3 regions of the uncultured Porticoccus sp. genome follow, and region 2 is predicted to be linked to each of the others. Evidence: predicted binding sites of a transcription regulator. Region 2 holds the regulator's gene; each other region holds the start of a gene.
The links. Region 2 encodes PhoB, which activates phosphate uptake and scavenging genes when phosphate is short. Its sites were predicted from a motif close to TGTCATAAANNTGTAACA; they were not measured.
Positions count from the first base shown of each region.

Region 1: a site for PhoB is predicted at 6,366-6,383, ahead of AACZ64_RS09175 (porin). Genes of this name have one in related genera too.
Region 3: a site for PhoB is predicted at 3,059-3,076, ahead of AACZ64_RS00710 (phosphatase PAP2 family protein). Genes of this name have one in related genera too.

Region 1 covers NZ_CAXBHS010000009.1:5,996-14,139, forward strand. Annotated here, with positions in the region: gene dusA (tRNA dihydrouridine(20/20a) synthase DusA) at 1-858, shown strand, start outside; gene tal (transaldolase) at 860-1,813, shown strand; gene AACZ64_RS09145 (TerB family tellurite resistance protein) at 1,810-2,262, shown strand; gene AACZ64_RS09150 (STAS domain-containing protein) at 2,259-2,750, opposite strand; gene AACZ64_RS09155 (SpoIIE family protein phosphatase) at 2,750-3,925, opposite strand; gene AACZ64_RS09160 (VacJ family lipoprotein) at 4,032-4,727, opposite strand; gene AACZ64_RS09165 (putative porin) at 5,003-5,773, shown strand; gene AACZ64_RS09170 (putative porin) at 5,895-6,239, shown strand; gene AACZ64_RS09175 (porin) at 6,478-7,896, shown strand; gene AACZ64_RS09180 (ParB-like protein) at 8,003-8,144, shown strand, end outside.
Region 2 covers NZ_CAXBHS010000005.1:110,266-118,409, forward strand. Annotated here, with positions in the region: gene yaaA (peroxide stress protein YaaA) at 1-137, shown strand, start outside; gene AACZ64_RS06375 (DUF938 domain-containing protein) at 134-733, shown strand; gene AACZ64_RS06380 (YSC84-related protein) at 752-1,291, opposite strand; gene AACZ64_RS06385 (GNAT family N-acetyltransferase) at 1,325-2,467, opposite strand; gene AACZ64_RS06390 (NADP(H)-dependent aldo-keto reductase) at 2,478-3,524, opposite strand; gene phoR (phosphate regulon sensor histidine kinase PhoR) at 3,579-4,856, opposite strand; gene phoB (phosphate regulon transcriptional regulator PhoB) at 4,865-5,566, opposite strand; gene ubiA (4-hydroxybenzoate octaprenyltransferase) at 5,653-6,525, opposite strand; gene AACZ64_RS06410 (chorismate lyase) at 6,547-7,122, opposite strand; gene rdgB (RdgB/HAM1 family non-canonical purine NTP pyrophosphatase) at 7,188-7,787, opposite strand; gene AACZ64_RS06420 (DUF4426 domain-containing protein) at 7,871-8,144, opposite strand, start outside.
Region 3 covers NZ_CAXBHS010000001.1:145,004-153,147, forward strand. Annotated here, with positions in the region: gene AACZ64_RS00690 (glutamate-5-semialdehyde dehydrogenase) at 1-843, opposite strand, end outside; gene AACZ64_RS00695 (NAD-dependent protein deacetylase) at 989-1,834, shown strand; gene AACZ64_RS00700 (LON peptidase substrate-binding domain-containing protein) at 1,843-2,433, opposite strand; gene AACZ64_RS00705 (DUF4124 domain-containing protein) at 2,508-3,035, opposite strand; gene AACZ64_RS00710 (phosphatase PAP2 family protein) at 3,148-3,699, shown strand; gene AACZ64_RS00715 (MJ1255/VC2487 family glycosyltransferase) at 3,696-4,766, shown strand; gene AACZ64_RS00720 (Y-family DNA polymerase) at 4,778-6,031, opposite strand; gene umuD (translesion error-prone DNA polymerase V autoproteolytic subunit) at 6,019-6,444, opposite strand; gene fghA (S-formylglutathione hydrolase) at 6,523-7,356, opposite strand; gene AACZ64_RS00735 (S-(hydroxymethyl)glutathione dehydrogenase/class III alcohol dehydrogenase) at 7,369-8,144, opposite strand, start outside.

The DNA.
Region 1 (8,144 bases), on a different contig from region 2:
CCAAGACATTTACAGTTTCACTCAGCGGAACACCCCGTGGCTTTGCAGCTTGGCGGCAGTGATCCCACCGAGCTGGCCACGGCCGTTAATATTGCCAGTAGTTACTGTTACGATGAAATCAACCTGAACTGTGGCTGTCCCAGCGACCGGGTACAATCAGGCAAATTCGGCGCAATTTTAATGAAAGACCCCGGGCTGGTTGCACAGTGTTTTCAAGCCATGCAGGAAGTGAGTACCGTTCCTGTCACGATAAAACACCGCACCGGGATTGATGAACAGGACAGTTACGCCTTCTTATCTGACTTTATCGGCACTGTTGCAGAAGCAGGTTGTCAGACCTTTATCGTTCATGCGCGCAAAGCTTGGTTAAAGGGATTAAGTCCGAAGCAGAATCGTGATATTCCACCGCTGGAGTACGAGAAGGTTTATCGTCTGAAAAAGGACTTTCCACAACTGGAAATCATTCTAAATGGTGGTGTCACAACCTTAAATGATACCAAGGCACATCTGGATCACGTCGATGGCGTCATGATGGGCCGGGAGGCATACCAAAATCCTTATTTACTCGCTGAGGTCGATCGAGAGCTCTACCACGATCACCGTTTATCGCCTGACAGGGAGCAAATTCTGGAGAACTTCGCTGTTTTCATGACAGAGGAACTGTCTAAAGGCACCAGGCTCAGTCATATGACCAGACATATTCTTGGCCTCTATCAGGGTATGCCTGGCGCGAGAAAATTTCGGCGTTATATCAGTGAACATGCTCACCGGCCAGACGCCGGTATAGAGGTTCTTTACGGTGCCATGGCGGCAATGCAAAGCACTCAAACCCATATACAACTAACCGAGCCTATTTAATATGATCAGCAAACTGGATCAATTGCGCGAAATGACTGTCGTTGTTGCGGATACTGGTGACATCGACGCCATTAACCACTATCAGCCCATTGATGCCACCACAAACCCATCCCTGATCCTGAAAGCTGCCGAACTGGAAAGTTATCGCCCCCTGCTGGAACAATCAGTCAACCGCGCCAGGCAGTCACATCCGGACTGGTTGCCGGAATGCATGGACATGCTGGCGGTAGGCATTGGCCGGGAAATACTTCAGCTGATTCCCGGTCGGGTCTCAACAGAAATTGATGCCCGCCTCTCGTTCGACACGGAAGCAACCATCGCCCGAGGTATGAGCCTAGTAGAGAAATACCAGAATGCCGGTATTGCTAGCGACAGGATTCTGCTGAAGATAGCAGCAACCTGGGAGGGTATACGCGCCGCCGAACAACTGGAAAAATCTGGCGTCCAATGTAATTTGACGCTCCTGTTCAGTTTTGAACAGGCAGCGGCAGCAGCAGATGCAGGCGCCTTTTTGATTTCCCCTTTTGTGGGTCGTATTCTCGACTGGCATAAACGTCACAGCGGCAAGACAGATTATCTGCCTGAAGAGGATCCCGGTGTTCTCTCAGTGAAATCAATCTACAATTTTTACAAGCAGTACGGTTACGACACTATTGTCATGGGTGCCAGTTTTCGAAATACGGATCAAATCGAAGCACTTGCAGGCTGTGATCGCTTAACCATAAGCCCACAACTACTGGAAGCATTAAACAATGATAGCGGCCACCTGGCACGCCAGCTCCATCCGGACAACACTGGGGAACCAATTGATTGCGATCAGTTAAATGAAGCAAGCTTTCGTTATCAATTAAACAACAATGCAATGGCCACCGAAAAACTCGCCGAGGGAATACGCAATTTCATAGCTGATCAGGACAAACTGGAGAAACGGCTGATGGGAGAAACAACTCGATGATAGACCAGATCAAACAGTTTTTTTCTACCAGAATTGATGAGCCCGACGGCGAACCTGTTCATCAGAGGCAGCTTGCGGCAGCCGCGCTAATGGTCGAAATCATGGTCATTGACAGGACTCTGAGCGAAGACGAACAAAAGATTATCCGACAACTACTGGAAAACCAGTTTTCCCTGTCACACGAAGAAATCGAGACGTTAGTCCGTCTCGCTCACAGCGAAGTTAACGATGCCACATCACTGTTTCAGTTCACTCGATTGATCAATGATCATTTTGCCGTGCACGAAAAAAGGGAGCTGGTCGAAAACCTATGGCGAGTTGCCTTTGCTGACAATCAATTGGACAAACACGAAGAAGCGCTGATTCGGCGAATTTCAGAGTTACTGTACGTCTCCCACACAGATTTCATTCAGGCAAAACACCGCGCCAACCAGAACTACGGAAATTAACGGGTCTGCTCGAGAGAGCGTATCAAATCGATGAATTCCTGCTGATTTCTCTCATTTAACACAGACAACAACCGGTGTGCTTCAAGCACACGATCCCGAACCTCTTCCACTTCCACATCTGGGCTAATATCAGGCAACTCCTGATAGTCCGCCGCAGATGACGATGATTCCTGGATGATATTGAATATCTCATCCAACCCCATCACAGCAAGCACCTGATAAAGGCTTTCATCATTACAGAACACAGTAGGTTTGATACCAAAATGGTCATGGCTGTAGATAGCGAGCTTGGCCAACAAACCCAATGTCGTGCTATCGACGGCAATAGTATCAAGCATGTCGATCACCACCTCAGCGACATTACCGGTCTGAAAAATGGCTTCAATATAATTGTTCAGCGAAGTGCACAGAGTAACGCGTACATCACCAACCAGCTTGATAAGGTAAACATCATCGTCATGAGAAACCAGAATTTTACCCGGTTGCACTAATACCCCCTGCGCACGGTCAAAACAGTGACATCGTCGGGCGCATCTTTCAGCTGGTTGATACACAAACCTTCACAAATCGCCTCTATGGATCCGTCTGATTTGGCCACCGCATCTGCAATAAACTGCTGTTTTTCACTGTAGGAGTTTCCCGGTAAAAATTCCAGTACACCATCCGACACCACAGTCAGAACAAACTTTTCTGGCAACTTGATTTCCTCTACTGCCCAATGACCTTCAGGAAAAATACCAATCGGTTTACCTTTGCCCGGCAACAGTGAAACCTGGTCATCGGTAACCAGCACCGGCATCGGCATATGGGCAGCAACTGAATACCGCAAAATATTCTGCTCCATATCAATAGATGCAGAGAACATGGTCAAATGTTTATCGAGCCCCAGTGCCATAATCTGTTTATTGATGTGCTCAATAAAGCCCTCTGGAGCTCTGGTCATGGCCCCATAATCATTGCGACTGATATGCCTTCGCAAAATACGATTAAGAATGAATTTCAACAGGACAGTTAAAAATGCAGAAGAGGCACCGTGCCCCGACACATCCGCGACATAAAGCACCATATAACGATCAAAAATGACGTTGTAGCCGACAAAATCTCCGCTCAGAAACAGCGACGGGACAATCCGATGAGCAATTTCGTAGTCGCCATGATAGAGCGGGGTCACCGGCAACAGGCTGCTCTGCACCTGCCGACCTGCCATTTGATCAACTTCCAGTATCCGGAGACTCTCTTCCAACTCACGGTTTGCTTTTTCCAGCTGCTCACGGTACTGGCGGTTTTGCACCATCAGGCTTTTACAATGTGACGCGCGTTCAACAGCCTCTAGAAACCGGTCGCCATCAAATGGTTTGATAACCACGTCCGCCGCATAGTTATGGAAAAGTGCAACCACATCCCGGGGATCCGTTTCCGGGAGCACAACAACATAGGCAATATCCACATCCTGAGAGGGAAGACAGGCAAACTTTTCTCGAATCACCGAGAGAGGGAAATCGATCACCACGACACCGGGGTGGTCGATTTTGATTGCTGCGAGAGCATTTTCAGGATTATCAAAAATTGAAACGCGCCAACTGGTGTCGACCAGATGCGCGTTCAAGGCATGACATTTTTCCTGACTGTCGGCAACAATAAACAGTTTGCCGTTCTTATCCATAGGTTACTCGGAACTGATATCCAGTTGATCAGGTATAAGCTCCATGCCCTCTTCGATAGTTGCTTTCCCGGGCAACTGTCGATTAGCAAAGAAAAATGAACTGGGGTTAAAAATCCTTATAGTCCCCGAAGTCATCTTCCACACCGCCATCCGTCAGCAAAAATTTACGACGCTGTAAGTATGCATCGCGGATAAAGCTGTAGCGCTCGCCGCGCACGAACTTTTCAGCCTCGAGGAGATCGGCACGGGTAGAAATCACCTCGGCGCCGTAGATCTGATTTCGGGTTGGGACATGGTCTATTTCGTTAATAGGGTTGATAAACCAATCGACGATCCGGGCCGGGCCGTCACGAACAGTGCTGGGACCGATCAACGGTAACACCAGATAAGGGCCACTATCTACACCCCAGACACCCAGTGTCTGGCCGAAATCTTCCCCATCATTTTTTGGCAGGCCAAAATGATCGGCCACATCAAAAAAACCCACCAGACCGATAGTGGTGTTGATGACAAAGCGTCCAGTGTCATTCCCTGCCTGACGGAATTTCCCCTGCAACAGATCGTTGAAAACGTTCACCACTTCACCAACATTGGAGAACATCCTGCTGACTCCACGCTCAACCGGATCAGGCGTGACTGCCCGGTAACCCTTGGCGATAGGCTTCAGCGTATAAGTATCCACGGTATCGTTGAACGCAAACATCTTGCGGTTGAAGCCTTCCCAAGGATCGTCGGGGTTCCCCGCAGCAAATACATGGGTAGATAACATAACGCCAGTCAGCAACAGCACTATTTTTTTCATCTGGGGTGTTCTCCCTGCTTTTTATAATCTGATAACAACAAATTCTCGCAATTCTACACGCTGAATTTTTTCAGGTATACCGTAATCATCCAAAACCACACGCCACAAGTCTCCCGACCCTACCGCTCAGCAGATAACAACCTTGTGTCATAAAACTGACATATTAAGATACCAACACCCGTTTATGTCTGTTTCGGAAAAAACAGCAACTATAAAGCAAGCATCGACGATATCGAGATATCAAGTATTAAATAAACAAGAGTGGAATCATAACTATGAAACGAACTGCCATTTTCCTAGCTGTTAGCGGCTTTACCCTGTGCCCTGCCCTGTTCGCAAATGCAGACGAAGCAACCCTGCAGGAATTGAGAGCTCAGGTTGCCGTCCTGACTGAGCGCCTCAATGAAATGGAGGCAAAAACCAAAGTAATGGAGGAAAAAACCAATCAGGTGGTTGCCACCGCAAAACCAGCCACCTCCTGGGCCGACAGAATCCAGTGGCACGGCGATGTCCGGTACCGTGTCGAACAGACTGACAAAGACAGCGCCTACGATGACATCAACCGCAACCGGGTACGTGCGCGTATTGGTCTCACCGCTCAGGTTTCCGATGAATTCAAAGCGGGCGTAGCACTGGCCAGCGGAAGTGAATCGCCAACATCCGCCAACCAGACTCTCGGAGGGGGAGGCAGCTCCAAACAAATCAATCTGGATATGGCCTGGATTGACTGGAATTTTGCCGAAAACCTGAACCTGGTGGCCGGCAAGACCAAAAATCCTTTCTATACCCCTGGTGGTAGCGGCCTGGTATGGGATAGCGATTATCGCCCTGAGGGCGGGCACCTGTCCTATGACAATGGCTCGATCTGGGCCATTGCCGCCTATCACTTTCTGAATAGCTACGATGGCAGCAAAGGGACGGACGATATCGAGGAGATGTTTGGTGCCCAGCTAGGCTATAACGCAACAGTTTCCGACAAAACATCTCTAAAGGTGGGTACCAGCTACCTTTTATATACCGGTTGCCGGCAGTGCCGCTTTTTTTGAGGATAGTGATGATAATGCCGAGTTCTTCGGTAACACAGGGATTGGCGGATCCCATGCACTGGATTATGAAGTTGCCGAAGTCTTTGCCGAGTTGAACACCAAGCTCGCTGGTATACCAACTATGCTGTTTGCCGATTACGTCAAAAACACCGATAGCGACGCCGATGAAGACACAGGCTATGCGGCAGGATTCAAACTTGGCAAGGTAAAAGGCAGGGGTGATCTGGCCTTCAGCTATCTGTATCAGGATCTGGAAGCCGATGCTGTCTTTGCCGCTTTCTCTGACTCGGATTTCGCTGGTGGCGGCACCGACGTGGAAGGACATAAATACGGAGCCTATCTCGGCCTCAGCAAGAACACCACAGCAAGCCTGTCCTACTACGACACCGAAATCGGCAAAGTCAGAGGTGAAGGCAAAAAGAGTGACTACGACGCCATCAAGCTCAACGTAGAGGCGAAATTCTAACCGGTCGTCCCGCCAAGTATCAGAAAAATGGCCCACCCCGGGCCATTTTTTGGTTGGACCCAATAGTTTTCATTCCCGCCAACTGGGCCAACCTCTCTCAGTAGACAGATTGCATAAAACAACGACTGTCACCAAATTGTCACGAAACTATCACGGCGCTGAAACAATCGCGACATAAGGTTCTCCTGTCTGAAGCAATCAGGCTAAACGCGTTTAGTTATTTGAGGAGAACGATTCGATGAAATCAAAAACATCTGCAATTTTAATCACCGGCGCCATGCTGAGTGCCGCTGTTTTGCCTGTTCAGGCGGACCCCATGCTGGATCTTCTGAAAGTGTTGCGGGATAAAGGTGCTATCAGTGCGCAAGACTACAACACCATCGCAAATGCAGCCAAAGCCAAGGAAGAAAAAACACTTGCTGAAAAAGAAGAAATTGTAAGCATGGTTCAGGAGGCTGACAAAAAAGCGTCCATCGTCACATTAAGTGAAAAAGGACTTAATTTTCAATCAGTTGATAAGGCGTTCACCGCAAATATCGGCGGCAGAATTCATACTGATTACGTCAACATAGATGACGAATTCTTCGATCGGAACTCCGGTGCCGATGAATTTGGTAATGCAGCCAAGTTTCGTCGTGCTCGCATCGGCATGGAGGGGACCATGTTTACCGACTGGAGCTACGCGCTTGAAATCAACTACGGTCAGGATGAAAGCACTGAATTTACTGATGCGACCATTGGTTACACCGGATTTGACAATGTCAAGTTAAAACTTGGCCGCCACAAAATGCCAAGTGGCCTGGAAGAGTTGACCAGCTCGAACCGCATTTCGATGATGGAAAGAACCGCTGCCACCAACACTTTTGCCAAAGGCCGACGCAACGGGTTTACCGCAGAAACTAAGGGCTCCAACTGGACACTGACCGGTGGCGTCTATCTTGGCGAAGGTGTAAGCAAAGAAGATAACGAGGGCAAAGACACAGACTATGGATATGGCGGTCGTTTTACTTTTGCCCCTCTGCATGAAAAAACCCAGCTTGTTCACCTAGGTGTCTCTTATCAACGTGAAGAATTTGAAAAGACTTTTGATGGCAATGAACTCGCCACCAACAATGGTCGTTTGAGGGCAAGGCCCGGCGTACATTTCTTCAACGATCGACCAGTACAAGTGCGTTACCGGAATACTGAATATACCGATACCATTGGCCTGGAAGCAGCCACAGTCATGGGTCCCCTCTCACTGCAAGGTGAGTATTTTAGACAAGACCTAAGTCGTGAAGATGCGAAAGATGCAGATGTAGATGGCTGGTACGCTCAGGCAACTTACACACTAACTGGCGAATCTCGCGGCTATCGGGGCGGAAAGATGCGCACCATCTCGCCGAAAAATCGCTTGGGTATGGGTGGTTACGGCGCATGGGAATTGGTTGCCCGCTATGACACGCTTGATTTGTTCGATAGTAGCGCTGCCAATGAACTGACTGACAGCATTCGGGGTACCGAGATCAAAACACTGACCCTGGGCGTCAACTGGTACGTCAACGACACCATCAGATTCATGGCTAACTTCGTCGATGCCGAGATTGATTCCGATGACGTTAGTAACATGGAAGGCGATGTCAAAGCCTTTATGGTCCGCGGTCAAGTCGCCTTTTAATTTACAGGACCTCTTCTCCTGAAACCTTAAACCCCACCTCTAAACTGGTGGGGTTTTTTTTGATCAAAATGTAGCAGCAACTACAAACCTCTACGGAGCAACTACCATGAAGATAAAGTCGCGCTTTCTAGCATTAACAATAACTGCTGGGGGTTGGCTATTCAGCAGCATGTTGGCTGCAGAATTGCCGAAAAACCATAGCATTAATAGAGGTGATGTGATCGCAGTACACCTTCATCAGCTAAGGC
Region 2 (8,144 bases):
GTTACCTGATTGAACAGCGTATTGATGACCCCGAGGGCGTCAAGGCGTTCGATCTCGGTGGCTATGCGTTTCAGTCCGCCATGTCGTCAGCTCGGGAATGGGTATTCACTCGGGACGTGGCGGAGCAGGTGGCATGATGGCGGAGAAACCTTTTTCACAGGCTTGCGAAAATAATCAGCAGCCGATTTTTCAGGTGCTACACGAGGTATTGGCGTCTTCCCGCCACGTACTTGAACTGGGTAGCGGCACGGGCCAGCACGCCGTCTACTTTGCCCCCCGATTATCACACCTGATCTGGCAAACCTCCGACCTGGCGGTGAATCACGACGCTATCAACAGCTGGATTGATGAACATCCCGCCGAGAATCTGCGCCGTCCGCTGGTGTTGGACGTTGATCAGCAGCCCTGGCCGGTGACCTCTGCCGATGCAGTTTTTACCGCCAACACCTGCCATATCATGGCCTGGCAATCGGTGATCAGCCTGTTTGCCGGGCTGGAAAAGCTGCTGCAGCCGGGTGCACATGTGGTGATTTACGGGCCCTTTAACTATGGCGGTGAATTTACCAGTGACAGCAATGCCCGCTTTGATCAGATGCTGAAGCAGAATGCCTCGTATCGGGGGATCCGCGATTTCGAAGCGGTTAATCGTCTGGCCGACAAGGCCGGGCTGACATTGCTGGACGACCATGCCATGCCGGCAAATAACCGTCTGCTGGTCTGGCAGCGGAGGTAGGCGTCGGAAGATTCCGAATCAACGGGGCTGAATGGGTGTTATTTTCGCCCCTTCGATGGTCAGGTTGTACATCAATCCCTTGTTGGAGAAGACGAAGCCGATAATCGGTTGCTGGAACGTTTTGGTATCAATTTCTTCCCCGGCACCGAAGTTGGCAATGGCGACGCTGCCGTCAACACCGGCTTCCCAGCCCTGACTGCTGCGAAATTTTTGTAAGGCGTCATCGGTCATGAAAAGGATGACCTGGGATTTTTTCTGAACGCCCAGTTGCAGCCCCAGTGATGCCGAGGCAATGTTGTAATATCCCACGGTATTGCCGCTAATTCGCAAAGCGCCTTCACCATATTCCCCGCCGACCCAGAAACCGGCCTTGTAGATTTTCGGGAAAATTAACATGCCCTTGGCGCGGGAGGCCAGTTCCCGGCCCGCGGAAGACTGCTTGTAAAAATCGGCCAGGGTTTCTTGCACAAACAGATCGATTTCCAGCTTGCTGGATGCCTGACTGGCAGCGGGCAGTAACAGCAGGCTGAAGACCAGTAACCAGACAGGGGTTTTCACGAATAGATTCCTCCACAGGGGAACGGTGCGAGTTTATTGATCGGCGGTTTTGTATGGTAACTGTCGCCGGGCTTCCTGAATATAGCTGAGTACGTATTGACGCTCCTCCTTCAGGAAGCGACCGATGGCAGCGGCAAAATCGGGGTGTCTGATCCAGTGGACAGAACAGTTTTCAGTGGGCTCGAAACCCCGTTTGATTTTGTGCTCACCCTGGGCTCCGGCATCGAACGTGCCTAATCCGCGTTCAATGGCAAATTCGATACCCTGATAGTAGCAAAGTTCAAAATGCAGGAAATCGTACTCGCGAGTGCATCCCCAATAACGACCATAGAGGTTATTGTGATCGTGGAAGAACAGGGCGGCGGCGACTTTTTCGTCCCCTTCCATGGCGACGACCATCATCACCTGATCGGGCATGATTTGACCCAGTTGCTGGAAGAAGGCCTGGGTCAGATAGCCGCTGTTGCCGCTGTGCTTGAGGTAGGTGCGATGATAGAGCACGAAGAAGAATTCCCACCAGTCAGCACTGATCTGCGCACCGGTGAGTCGTTCGACAAGCAGGCCTGCATGCTTGAGGGTGTGTCGTTCCCTGTTGATATTCTTGCGCTTTCTTGAGGAGAACGTGTCGGTAAAATCGGTGAAATCACGATAATCTCGGTTGTTCCAGAGATATTGCACGCCGCTGCGCAGCATCCCCCCTGCCGTTTGCAGAGCGTCCGACAGTGGCGCGTGAGGAAACAGCAAGTGCCAGCCGGTGGCGCCCTGCTGCCCCGCCAGTTGCTGGATCGCCGTCAGCAGTATTGGGCTGATATCGCTCAGACTGATACCGGGCAACAGTCCGAGGCGCGGCCCGCACGCCGGCGTGAATGGCACCGCGCTGAGCAGCTTCGGGTAATAGTCGAGGCGGCGCCCGTGGTAGGCCTCCGCCCAGGCCCAATCGAATACGTATTCACCCCGCGAGTGCGTTTTACGGTAAAGCGGAAGCGCGGCAACGGTGACCCCGTCCTGGCTCAGCAACAGGTGTTGTGGGTGCCAGCCCGTCTGGGTACAGGCGCTGCCTGAGTGTTCCAGTAGAGAGAGGAAGCGGTGCTGTAAAAAAGGGTAGTCACTGTCGAACAGCGTATCCCAGTCCCGGGCGTCACACTGGTCAATGCTGTCGAGAACACGTATGTCCAATGTCTGCCTCTCAGGGGGCGGGATTGCTGATATCCCGATGAATCAGATCAATATCCGCCAGCAGTGCTTCGCTCATGGGTGTGGTGAGACTGTCGATGTTTTCCTGCAGCTGTGACAGGGTAGTGGCGCCAATAATGGTTGAGGCGACAAACGGTTGCCGGTGAACGAAGCCCAGTGCCAAGTGTACCGGTGAAATATCATACTGTCTGGCCAATGCCACATAGCGTTCGGTCGCTTTAAAGGCCGAGGGGTGATTGTAGCGCTGGAACCGTTCGAACAGTGTCAGCCGACCATTGGCGGGCCGTCGGCCCTGCAGGTATTTGCCAGATAGCATACCGAAAGCCAATGGAGAGTAGGCGAGCAGGCCGATCCGTTCATTGATTGACCATTCAGCCAGTGATACCTCGAACTGTCGGTTCAACAGATTGTAGGGGTTCTGAATACTGACAATCGGTGCGCCATGGCCGGCGTCAGCGGCCGCCTGATATTGCATCAGACCCCAGGGGGTTTCATTGGAGACACCGATATGACGTACCTTGCCCTGCTTAACCAGGTCATTCAACGCTTGCCAGGTTTCATCGATGGGGGTGTAGTCAGTCAGTGAGTAGTCACTCGGAGCGGAGCGGCCAAAAATATTGGCGGGACGCTCCGGCCAGTGCACCTGGTATAAATCAATGTAGTCGGTCTGCAGTCTGCGCAGGGAATCGTCCAGTGCCTGAAAAATCTGTTTACGATTCAGCCGGGGACCGCCTCTGATATAGTCAAAACCGCTGTTGTTGCCGTCACCGCCGGTCACTTTGGTGGCCAGAACCACGTCCTGGCGACGCCCCGAGTGGGTCAGCCAGTCACCCAGGTATTGTTCGGTCAAGCCCTGGGTTTGTGCGTTTGGTGGTACCGGATACATCTCTGCGGTGTCCACAAAGTTGATACCGTGGTCGAGGGCACAATCCAGCTGCTGAAACGCGTCTTTCCGACTATTCTGCTCGCCCCAGGTCATGGTGCCGAGGCCAATGGTGCTGAGAGTCAGCCCGGAGTTTCCTAATTCTCGATATTGCATCTGTTTCCTGTGGGATCGGTCCTGTGGGATTGGAAAAGCTGACCGGGTATATCATCAGGTTAGCAGGGGCAGCTGGCAGCGAAAGCAGCTACCTTTCCCCAGTGTACTGTCGATTTTCATTGATCCGCCGTGACGCATCAACACATGTTTAACAATGGCCAGTCCCAGTCCTGTGCCGCCGGTACTGGTGGCGCGGCTCTGGTCCACCCGATAAAAACGTTCGGTCAGACGGGGCAGGTGCTTTGGATCAATACCGGAACCGTTATCGCAGATTTCCACCACGATATCTGATGCGGTGTGAAAGCAGCGTATTTGAACGCGCACGCCAGACGGATTGTGCTTGATGGCATTGAGTACAAGGTTCGAGAAGGCGCTGTAAAGTTCCTTGTATTCCCCTTTGAAAGGGGTGTCTGTGGCGCAGTCTGTTTCGATGAGGTAGTTATCACCAGCCACCATGCGGGCATCCTCGGCAATCTGCTGCAATAATTGATCCAGCATGATGGGTGCCCGCGAAGGGGGTTTCCGGTTGGATTCCAATTGTGACAGCATCACCAGATCATTGGCCAGGGCGTTGAGGCGTTCCGTTTGCTGGCCCATCTGCAGCAATGCTTTTGCCCAGCCTTTGGGCAACTGGTCGGCATTGTCCTGCAGGGTTTCGATATAGCCCGAGAGCACGGTTAAGGGTGTCCGTAGCTCATGGGAGATATTGGCCACAAAGTCCTGTCGCATTTGTTCCAGATTGCGCAGCCGGGTAATGTCCTGCACGACCAGGATGATATTGCCCTCACCAAAGGTTGCGGCGGTAAACAGCAAGGTTCTTGTGGGATCTTCCGGCGAATTTAGTTCCAGTGGCGGGGGCAGTGCGTCACTCTGGATAAATACCACGAAACGGGGATCTCGAACCAGGTTGGTCATGGATTGGCCGCGATCCTGTTTGACGAGGCCAAGCAGTTTTTCAGCCGCCGGATTCCACCACTCCAGTTCCCGATCGGGGGTGAGAATGATAATGCCGTCCGCCAGCGCAGAAGTAATATCCTTGACGCGCTCGGCCAGTTGTCGGCGACTTTGTTTGGCGCGTTCGTTGCGCTGTTGCATCCGGTAGAGGAAATCGGTCATGTCGCCCCAGACGCCGCTTGCTTCGGGGGGTGGTCCTTCAGCGCTCTGGTCGAGCCAATCGTAGAGTCGGGTGATGTGGGCGAAGGTCCACAACATATACAGGCCGCCACCCAAGAGCAGGGTGAGCAGAATGTGGCCCCATAAAAAACCTGTCAGCAGTAGAAACAGGGTGAGCAGGGCGATCCGCCGTATTTCTGCCTTAAGCCCTCTGTGCAATGCAGATCCTATTCTTCATAAACCTTGGTGGAAAAGCGGTAACCCGCGCCCCGCACAGTCTGTATGAAGCGGTCCTGCCCAGCAAGGGAAATTGCCTTGCGCAATCGGCGAATATGCACATCCACCGTTCGCTCATCCATGTAAACGTTGCCGCCCCACACATGGTCCAGAATCTGATCACGGGAATAGACCCGCTCCTGGTGCGTGAGAAAGAAACTCAGCAGCCGAAATTCAGTCGGCCCCATGGACACCGGTTGACCACTGATGGTGACCCGGTGACTGATGGGATCAAACAGCAGTTGATCCACTTCTATCGGTTCCGGGGGCAGCTCCGGTTCGGCACGGCGCAGTACCGCATTGATACGGGCCACCAGGGCACGGGGTGAAAACGGTTTGGTGATATAGTCGTCCGCACCCACATCGAGGCCCTGGATCAGGTTGTCCTCACTGGCTTTGGCGGTCAGCATGATGACCGGTATATTTTTTGTCAGGTCATCCCGTTGTAGTCGCCGGATCAACTCAATGCCACTGGTGACGGGCATCATCCAGTCAAGTAGCACCAGGTCGGGTTTGTGGTCGATGATCATGGCATGCGCCTGCTGGGCATTTTCAGCCTGCAGGGTGTCAAATCCGGCCACATCCAGCGCTGAACAGATCATGTCGCGAATGGCCGTTTCATCGTCTACAACCAGTACAGTTTTATCACTCATATTCTTTTCATCATTGATATCCAGATACCCATTACATGACCTGAGCATGACAAAAATATGACAATCGACAAATGAATGGCCGATACCTAGTCGGCAGTGAGCTGGTAGTCCGCTGCCAGGCCGATAAAAATAATAGCACCAACGTAATGATTATTGAGAAAAGCACGGAAGCAGGCGTCGCGCTCGCGATGGCGGATCAGATACTGCTGGTAGAGAAACAGCAAGGCGGCTCCCAGCAGGGACAGAAAAAACCAGCTGCTGCGATTAAAGTTGATTCCGGTCATCAACAGCGCGATCAGTGTCAGACCTTGCAGACAGGCGGTAATGGGTATATCCATGTCGCCAAAAAGAATGGCGGTAGACTTGATGCCAATCTTCAGATCGTCTTCCCGATCCACCATGGCGTAAAAGGTATCGTAGGTGACGGTCCAGAGCACCACAGCAATGTACAGTGTCCACATTTCCCGGGGCAGGCTGTTGCTCTCTGCCGCAAAGGCCATGGGCAGACTCCAGGCAAAGGCGGCACCCAGCACCAGTTGCGGCAAATGTGTGAAACGTTTCATGAAGGGGTAGCAGGCCGCCAGTGCCACACCCACCAGGGCCAATTTGATGGTCAGTGGGTTGGTCAGCAGCACTAGACCAAAGGCAACCAGGCATAGCACGACAAACAGCGCCATGGCCTCCCGGGTGCTGACCTTACCATTGGGTAGCGGTCGGTGCCGTGTTCGCGTCACATGGCCATCCACCTGCCGGTCGGCCACATCATTGATGACACAGCCTGCGGCGCGCATCAGGATCACACCCAGCACGAAGATCAGCAAATTTTTTGCGGAAGGGACACCGCCTGCGGCTAACCATAACGCCCAGAGCGTCGGCCAGAGCAGCAGGAGCGTACCGATAGGCTTGTCAAAGCGCATCAGCCGGACAAAATCGGGAAGTCGCTGTAATGCTTTGCTCATAAATGCCGCATGGTTGCGAAATCAGGGGGTTTTATTGTACGGGGTAAACCCCGTCAAAAACACCTCGGACACCAGCAAGGGTTTGCTATCCAGCCAAAACAGTGAACGGCGTCCCTGTACGGGGCTACCATAGTTGGCCGGTACCGCAGAAGGCCACGATTCGAGCATGGACAGGTTGGAAATTTCAATGGGTCCGCGAGCCATGCCGGGGTCGCTAAACAGCAGTGCGCCGAGGGGCTGGTTGTCCAGCTTTCGGAGTTTGCGCAATCGCCCGGCCAGGGTTGTTATCGGAATGATGCTGCGGGCATGGACCCAGGGTTGGCGGTTGCCAAACAGGATGACCTCCCTGATCAGGGCGCGTTGTCGGGCCGGTAGCTCCAATGCACGTTGCTCGGACAGTTGGGGTACCCCCATGCCCTGAAACAGTATTTTTACTTCAAACTGCCCTGCGCTTGCCCGGATTAAGCGCTCGGTGAGTGAGCCTCGATCCAGTAGCCACGGCCGCAGGGCGCTGTAGGTAACAAACAGCGGTGTGCGCCGATAGCTGCGCCAGTGGAGCTGGCGATTGGCGGGGGTGTGTGAGGAGCGACGGGGCACAGCGATACCTATGGACCTTGGTATATGACAATGGATTCTAATTGGTTGCGACAGCGCTTTGGGGGCTATGGGTTATACAGGCTGACAAGCCGTTCCTGTAATAGCGCCATGGCCTTGGCCCGGTGACTGATGCGATTTTTTTCCTCTTTGCCAAGCTGTGCGGAGGTACAGCCGAGCTCGGGAATATAAAAAAGTGGGTCGTAGCCAAAGCCGTTGTCACCCTCCGGGATAAACCCGATCAGTCCCTCCCAGGTGCCCTGGCAAATTAGTGGCGTCGGATCCTCCGCATGACGCAGATATACCAACAGGCAATGAAAGCGGGCGGTTCGTTGCTCACGGGGTACTTCCTGAAGCAGTGACAGCAACCGCAGGTTGTTCTGCTGGTCGGTGGCGTTTTCCCCGGAAAATCGTGAGGAATATATTCCGGGGGCGCCATTGAGTGCGTCCACTTCAAGACCGGAGTCATCTGCAATGGCGGGCAGGTCGGTGAGGTGGGAGGCATGCCGGGCCTTGATCAGGGCATTTTCCACAAAACTGAGGCCATCTTCTACCGCCTCTGGAATCTCAAAATCCGATTGCGGCAGAATGTCGAAGGGGAGTAATTCTAGCAGGTGCTGAAACTCTGTAAGCTTGCCTTTGTTACCGGTGGCGAGAACAATTTTCATGTTGAACTGGATGACAGAAAGGTTGCTATTAAGTGCGCTATTGCGCCCCTGCTGAACGGAGAGTCTGGGGTGCCTGTCACAGGCTACTCATCGACATAGAACTTGCGCTGAAAAGTCAGCGAATGTGTCGCCTTGTCGGAATCCGGACTGACGTCAATTTTGAAGGTCATCCAGTCTTCCTTGTCAAAACGAAACGGCGCCAGATAGTAAACTGCATTTTCTTCGCGGATTTCGGCGAATTCCAGCACCTGCTGTTGACCGAAGATATTGGAGACGGTGCCCTTGACCACGGCTGGCAGACCGCCCATGTGGCCATTTTTGACCACGGCAATATTCACCAGCCCTTTATCCTTGCCA
Region 3 (8,144 bases), on a different contig from region 2:
GGCCTCTGCCAGTCTGGGAAGAATCTCGCTGGCCACTGCCTTTGCCACCAGCAAAGTTTCCATGGCGTTGCAGACGCCGTAGCGGTGGGTTTTGGCATTCATGGCAATATTGAACGCCATCTCCAGATCGGCTTTATCGTCGATATAGACATGGCAAATGCCATCGAGATGCTTGATTACAGGCACCCGTGCTTCGCAGCTGATCCGTTCAATCAGGCTCTTGCCACCGCGGGGGATAATCACGTCCACAGAGTCGGTCATGGTGATCAGTTCGCCCACTGCGGCCCGGTCGGTGATCTCAATTACTTGCACGATCGTTTCGGGAAGTCCGGTGCTGGCGAGTCCCTTCCGGATACAGTCGGCAATGGCCCGATTGGATTCAATGGCCTCACTGCCGCCACGGAGAATAGTGGCATTGCCAGACTTCAGGCAGAGGCTGGCGGCATCCACCGTGACATTGGGACGGGACTCATAAATGATGCCTACGACGCCGAGGGGGACGCGCATTCTGGCCACTTCAATACCGCTCGGGCGGGTTTCTCTGTCGCTGATAACCCCGATAGGGTCGGGCAATTCGGCGACCTGACGAAGGCCCTCGATCATGGCGTCCACACGGGCATCATTCAGCTCGAGCCGATCAAGTAGTGCGGCATCCAGACCATTGTCGCGGCCGTTTTGCATGTCGAACGCATTGGCCTTCAGGACGTTGGCCCGATTGTTGTCAAGCGCTTCGGCAATGGCCAGTAGAGCAGCATTTTTTGTCTCGGTGGAGGCGGCGGCAATGGCCCGGGATGCGATCCTGGCCTGCTGCCCAAGTTGTTGCATGTATGCTTTGAGATCCATGTCATTCAGTGCGGTGATTTCAGGACCGCGTATTATATCGTTGCAGGACTGATAAGTCCTGGTGATCCAGTGAAAATTTTTTATTCGACAGGCGCAATAGACGACGATTGGCGACAATCGTAAAACCGGGGCACAATCAGTCACCATGATGGGCAATGAACCTCTGCAGCTGTTGGCTGATTTTGTACACCGTTACCCGGACTTGCTGGTATTGAGTGGTGCCGGTATCAGTGCCTCATCCGGCGTACCGACTTACCGGAACAATGAGGGGCAATGGCAGCGCAGGCCACCGGTACAGCATGGGGATTTCCTCAATAACCACGGCACCCGACAACGCTTCTGGGCCCGCAATATGGTGGGCTGGCGCTTTATGCGTGATGCCAGCCCCAGTCCTTCGCACTTTGCCCTGGCTGCGCTGGAGGCGCTGGGTATGATTCGTTCAGTGGTGACCCAGAATGTGGATGGGTTACATCAGCGGGCAGGAAGTCGTCGCGTGATAGACCTTCATGGTCGGATTGACCGCGTGCGTTGCCTGGGCTGTGATGCGTTATTTCATCGGGAAGACATTCAGCGTTGGCTGGAGCAGCACAACCGTCCTTTTGCACAACAGGTGGGGGAGGTTGGGCCGGATGGTGACGCGGAGCTGGACGAGCTGGATTATTCAGCGCTACAGGTGTGCGAATGCCAATTTTGCGGGGGTACTCTCAAGCCGGATGCGGTGTTTTTTGGCGGTACGGTGCCGCAGCAGGTGGTTGCCGAGGCGGCTGCAGAACTTCAGCGTGCCGAGGCCCTGTTGGTGGTGGGTTCCTCCCTGATGGTTTATTCCGGGTTCCGTTTTTGTCGCTGGGCCGCGGCGCAGGGCAAACCGATTGCGGTGATCAATCAGGGCAAAACCCGTGCGGATGGGCTGGTGGCCCTGAAGCTGTCCTTGCCCTGTGACGAATTATTGCCAGCCCTTGTCAGCCACTTGTGGTCCGGTGTGGCTGGTTAGTTGGGCGGTTAGCTCTGGCTCATTGTGATTAGCCAGTTGCGAATCTGTTGCAGGCGTTCCCCCGGATCATTCAGCTCCAGCAGACTGATTCGCAGCTCCGGTTCTATGGGCAACAGGCGGGCCAGTTGCCAGCCCAGTGCATTGGCATCCTGGGGGGCGACAGACGTTTCTTGCTGGGCGATCGGGTCACCTTCCGCCAGCGCCATCAGCAGATCGAGCAGATCCGCCGTTGAATCGTCCAGTTCAAGTGGCTCGTCCGGGGGGCAGAACCGGACCATGCCGGTGACCAGCCCATCCTGCTCCGCCTCGCTATTGAGTAACTGAAACCGTTGATTGCCGCGGATCATGATACCCAGCAGGCCGTTTTCAAGTTGGCTCCAATCGATAATCTCGGCAATGACTCCCCAAGGATAGACTCTGGGCACTGCGCCCACTTCTGACCCCTCCAGTATGGGTACGATCCCGAAGGGCTGCTCTTTTTTAAAACACTCGGTGATCATCCGCAGATAGCGCTGCTCAAAAATCTGCAGATTGAGCGTCGTGCCCGGAAAAAGCGGCTGCGTCAGCGGAAAAAGTGGCAGTCTGGTGGTTTCTGTCATGGTTTGCTAAGTTCCGACAAGTGGCGATGATCCTGAGTGAGTTCCGGTGCGATCAGAACCGGGCCGGGATTTTCTCATTGATGTGGGGAGGGTGTCAGCAGTTTTGATTTCGGCACCAGTAGGCTGTCGTTATTGTAACGCTCACCACTGCGATAGCGTGGGGGATACCGCTGGGGTTTTTGCCAGAAAGGACGGTAGGGGTGGCGATTGTAATAGGGGTAATAATTGTTGTAGTAGTGCTCTTCCCGGTAGATCACCGGTGGTGTGCTCAATTGTTCGGGTATCATGGCCTCTTCAGCCTCTCTGCGGGCCTGGGTTCTTTTTTCCCGGTCCTGTTGCAGGCGTTCCGTGGTATTGGCCATCTGTTCGATACGGGCGTCCGCTTCATCTTGAACACCGTCTTTTCCGGCAGTGTCCGGCAGGGTCATGGTCTCCACCAGCACGGCATTTTCCAGCGGCGCATCGCTGTAAACCACGTTGCCGTTGATATCGACGGATTTGTAGACAGTCTGCCCCTGTGTCTGCACAGCAACCATAACCAGTGCAATCAGTGCCGCCTGTCTGATGCCTGTAATCCCCATATCAACCCTCAAATCGTCCACTACGTTTACTTTGACACTTTACCAGCTGCAAAGTTGTGACAGGCAATCTGTTTCACAGGATGGTCATATTTCGTTCATGTGGTTGTCACACGGGCTGCCTAATGTGTGATTTATGACAACACCAAAAGCGCTACAAACACTCCACTTGCTCGATGTTGCCACCTTTTTGCGTATTGTGCAGTGGAATACCCGCAAGGGCATTCGAAGGTTTGCCCGTCTGGTCTCTTGCAGTGCTGATGGCTGGCTCTATCCTGCAGTCCCCGCACTGGCGGCACTGTTCTCGATCCCCCTGGCGGTACAGTTACTGATTGTGCTGACAGTCGGCTTTACCATTGAACGGGTCAGCTATTACGTGCTGAAAAACAGCTTCAGGCGCAACCGGCCGCCACGGGCTATTCCCGGTTACCAAAGCGTGATTACGGCATCGGATGAATTCAGTTTCCCCTCCGGGCATACCTCGGGTGCATTTCTGGTCGCCACCGCACTGACAATACTTCTGCCACCTGTTGGCATCGCGGGCTACCTTTATGGCTGGGCGGCGTTAGTGGCCCTGTCCCGAGTGATACTGGGCGTTCATTTTCCGCTGGATACGCTGGCCGGCGCTCTGCTTGGTGGCAGCCTTGCCTGGGTTGCCCTGCAATTAACAGGCAGTTTGTTGTTATGAGAATTTTCTACGGTGTGCAGGGCACGGGTAATGGGCATCTTTCCCGCGCCCGGGCGATGGCCAGAGCGCTTGATCATTATCCGGATGTCCAGGTGGACTGGTTGTTTTCCGGCAGGCCGCGGGATGCGTACTTTGATATGGCGCCGTTTGACGATTTCCAGTGTCGCCGCGGACTGACCTTTCATACCTGTGCCGGGCAACTGCAACCGCTGAAGACTTTGCAGCATGCCAGTCTGCTGACGTTACACCGGGACATCAGGGCGCTGGATCTGACAGGCTACGATCTGGTGATCAGTGACTACGAGCCAGTCACTGCCAGAGCAGCGCGTCGCCAGGGTATTCCCTGTGTTGGTATTGGTCACCAATATGCGTTCTCTTTTCCGGTTCCTCTGCGTGGCGGAAACCTGCTGAGTCGTACGATCCTGCAACGGTTTGCGCCAGTCACCATTCCGGTGGGCCTGCACTGGCACCATTTTGATCAGCCGATATTGCCGCCGATTGTAGATCTTGTGCACGGCCTTGCCTCCCGGGGAGATACGGAAAGGCGTGTGCTGGTTTATCTGCCGTTTGAAGATCAGGATGCACTTTTGCCGCTGTTTCGCCAGTTTCCCCGCTATGAGTTTTACATTTACGCCCCGGGTCAACGTTGGCGTGACGATGGTCATTTGCATACTCGTCCGCTGAGTCGGGACGGTTTTCAGCAGGATCTGATCGACAGCCATTGGGTAATCTGTAATGCGGGATTTGAATTGATCAGTGAAGCCCTGCAGCTTGGCAAACGGATTATGGCCAAGCCGCTCCGTGGACAGATAGAACAACTGGCCAATGCTGCTGCCCTGGAGCAGCTCGGTTACGCTGCCATTGAGGACCGCATTGACCGCGCCGCTCTGGCGTTCTGGTTTGATTGCGAGCCGGTGGCACCCCGCATCGGTTACCCCGATGTCGCCACAGCGCTGGCGCGTTGGATTTATGATGGCTGTACCGAGACGGTGGCCTCCCTCAGTGACCAGTTGTGGCGCGAAACGGACCGGGGTCGCGGTTCCTGGAAAATGGGCCGGGTCGCCTGAGGTCAGTGGCGTCAGGTTCGGATAACGGGCAGATCATGCCAGCGGGTCGTGTAGGCCGGTGAGCAGTACTGCTGGCGCATCGGCCAGCCCTGACCCCGCCCTGCGCTGGCGAGAAAAGCGGCACCCCGGCCATAGCGCCGGTTGATGGCATCCAGCGTCTGCATCAGCGTATCTGTGTGGGAACTTTGATGATTCTGGAAGATATCGGCCTGTTGATGTTTGCGTGATATCAGTTCAATCAGGCCGACCCCGGCTTTGATATAGGCATACCCCGGCCGGTAGATGGCCCGCACTGCCTGTCTGGCATGAGCGGCGATCAGCCGGCTGTCGTCGGTGTCAAAGGGCAGCTGTACCACGGTGCTATTGCTGTAGTAGTCAGGCCGGTGGGGCGATGTATGGATGAACACCTGGATGGTCCGGACCAGATGCCGCTGCTTGCGCAATTTTTCCGCCGCGTTGCTGGCATAGAGACTGACCGCCTTCAGCAGAGGTTCCATCGCGGTGGGTTTCCTACCGAAAGACCGCGTGCAGTAAATCTGCTTTTTGTCGGCTGGCACCTCTTCGAGCGCCATGCAGGAAGTGCCGTTTAGCTCCTCCACGGTGCGCTCGACACAGACATTGAAGCGCTGACGGATCATTTTCGGATTGCTGTTGGCCAGTTCCCCGGCGCTGTGAATACCCATTCCGGCCAGCTTCTGACCGAGTCGTGAGCCGATACCCCATACTTTGGTAGCCGGTACCTGGCGTAGTAACCACTGCCATTTTCCAGGTCTGTCCAGCAGACAGACACCGTCATACCCCGGGATATTTTTTGCGCCATAGTTGGCCAGTTTCGCCAGTGTCTTGCTGGGTGCCAGGCCGACACTGACCGGCATGCGCACCTGTTGCCAGATAGCCCGTTTGATGGTCAGGCCGTACGGTTGCAATGGCAGATCCATGCCTGCCAGGTCCAGAAACATTTCATCAATGCTGTAAATTTCTATGTTCGGGCTGAAGTGGCGCAGGCTGTCCATCACCCGGCGGGATATATCGCCATAGAGCCGGAAGTTACCGGAAAATACATGGACCCTGTGCCGCTCCAGCAACGGCCGGATTTTGAAATAGGCTTGCAGGTCGGGAATGCCGAGCGCCTTGGCCTCCTTTGAGCGGGCAATCACACAGCCGTCGTTATTGCTCAAGACTACCACTGGCTTGTTGCGCAGGTCCGGTCGAAAAATCTGCTCACAACTGGCGTAGCAGCTGTTGCAGTCAACTAGCGCAAACATCGGTGATGGCGCACGGAGTGGACGACGACACCCTCAATAATCAATTCAGCATTGTCATGCAGCTCGATCGGGGGGTAGCGAAGATTGCCGGCGCGCAGTAACCGCTCGTTGAGATCCAGTACCTTGCAGGTTAATTCGCCGTCGATGGCGGCGATCACCACATCGCCATGTTGGGGTTGCAGGGCGCGATCTACCACCAGCAGGTCGCCACTGAAAATACCGAAGCCGGTCATTGAATCGCCTTCTGCACGGGCAAAGAATGTGGCAGCCGGATGTTTTACCAGATAGTCGTGAATATCCAGTGGCCTCTCGACAAAATCGTCTGCGGGGCTTGGAAAGCCCGCTCTTACCGTTGCGCCAAACAGGGGTATGCGGCGGTCAGTGGCGGTCGGCATCAAAAGGGATGTTTTCATCACGCCAAAATACTGTATAAATAAACAGTATTCAATGAAATTGTAGGCTGCCGGTGGAAAATCTTTATTTCTGTGAGGTTAGAGGTGTCGGGCGTGAAAACGGAGGTGATCGCCGATAAAGGAGCTGATAAAGAAATAGCTGTGGTCGTAACCCGGTCGATAGCGAATATCCAGCGGGTACCCCGCCTGTTGCGCCGCCTCGGCCAACAGATGGGGTTTCAGTTGTGAGTCGAGAAAGTCATCTGCTTTTCCCTGGTCGACCAGCATGGGCAGGTGGTGGGGTGCCTGCCTGATCAGTTCGCAGCTGTCGTACTGTCGCCAGCTGTCCCGGTCATCCCCCAGGTAAGTGCCGAGGGCCTTTTCGCCCCAGGGGCAGCGCATGGGGGAGCAGACCGGTGCAAATGCCGATACCGAGCGATAGCGGTCAGGGTTTTTCAGGGCGATGGTCAGCGCACCATGGCCACCCATGGAGTGGCCGGATATGGCGATTTTTTCATAGTCCACTGGGAAGTGGTCATTGATAAGACGAGGCAGCTCATCCACGACATAATCGTACATACGGTAGTGCCTGTCCCAGGGCCGCCGGGTGGCATTGAGATAAAATCCAGCGCCCAGACCAAAATCATAGGCGCCTGCCGGATCATCGGGCACCCCTTCACCTCGGGGGCTGGTGTCCGGCGCTATCAGCGCGATACCGTATTCTGCCGCATAGCGTTGTGCACCGGCCTTGATGACAAAATTTTCATCCGTGCAGGTCAGGCCGGACAGCCAGTACAGTGCCGGTACAGCCCGCTGGTCCGCCTGGGGTGGCAGATAGATGGAGAACGTCATGTCGCAGTCGAGCGAATCGGCCCGGTGCCGGAAGCGGAGCTGTTGGCCATCAAAACAGCGATGGGCGTCGATTTGTTCCATGGTCGGAGCGTCCTAGTAGCGTATCACCGAGCGAATGCTCTCGCCGGCGTGCATCAGGTCGAAAGCCCGGTTGATGTCGTCCAGCGGCATGGTATGGGTGATCAGCGAGTCGATGTCAATTTTGCCATCCATGTACCAGTCGACAATTTTGGGTACATCGGTGCGTCCCCGTGCGCCGCCGAAAGCAGTACCGCGCCAGGAGCGCCCGGTGACCAACTGAAACGGGCGCGTGGCAATTTCCTTGCCGGCGCCGGCGACCCCGACGATACAGCTCTCTCCCCAGCCTTTGTGACAGCACTCGAGAGCCTGGCGCATGACGTTGACATTGCCAATGCACTCGAAGCTGTAATCCACCCCGCCGCCGGTTATTTCCACCAGATGCCCAACCACATCATCCACTTCTGACGGGTTGACGAAATCGGTCATGCCGAACTGTTTTGCCAGCGCAGCCTTGGCCGGATTCAGGTCGATGCCGATGATCCGGGTAGCGCCAACCATTCTGGCACCCTGAATGACATTGAGGCCGATACCGCCGAGACCAAACACGGCGACGGTGGAGCCCGGTTCCACTTTCATGGTGAAGGCCACCGCGCCGATGCCGGTGGTCACACCGCAGCCGATGTAGCAGATCTTTTCGAAGGGCGCGTCCTCGCGGACCTTCGCCAGAGCGATTTCCGGCAGCACGGTAAAGTTGGCAAAGGTGGAGCAACCCATGTAGTGAAGCAGGGGTTGCCCGTCGAGAGAAAACCGGCTGGTGCCGTCGGGCATCAACCCCTGACCCTGGGTGC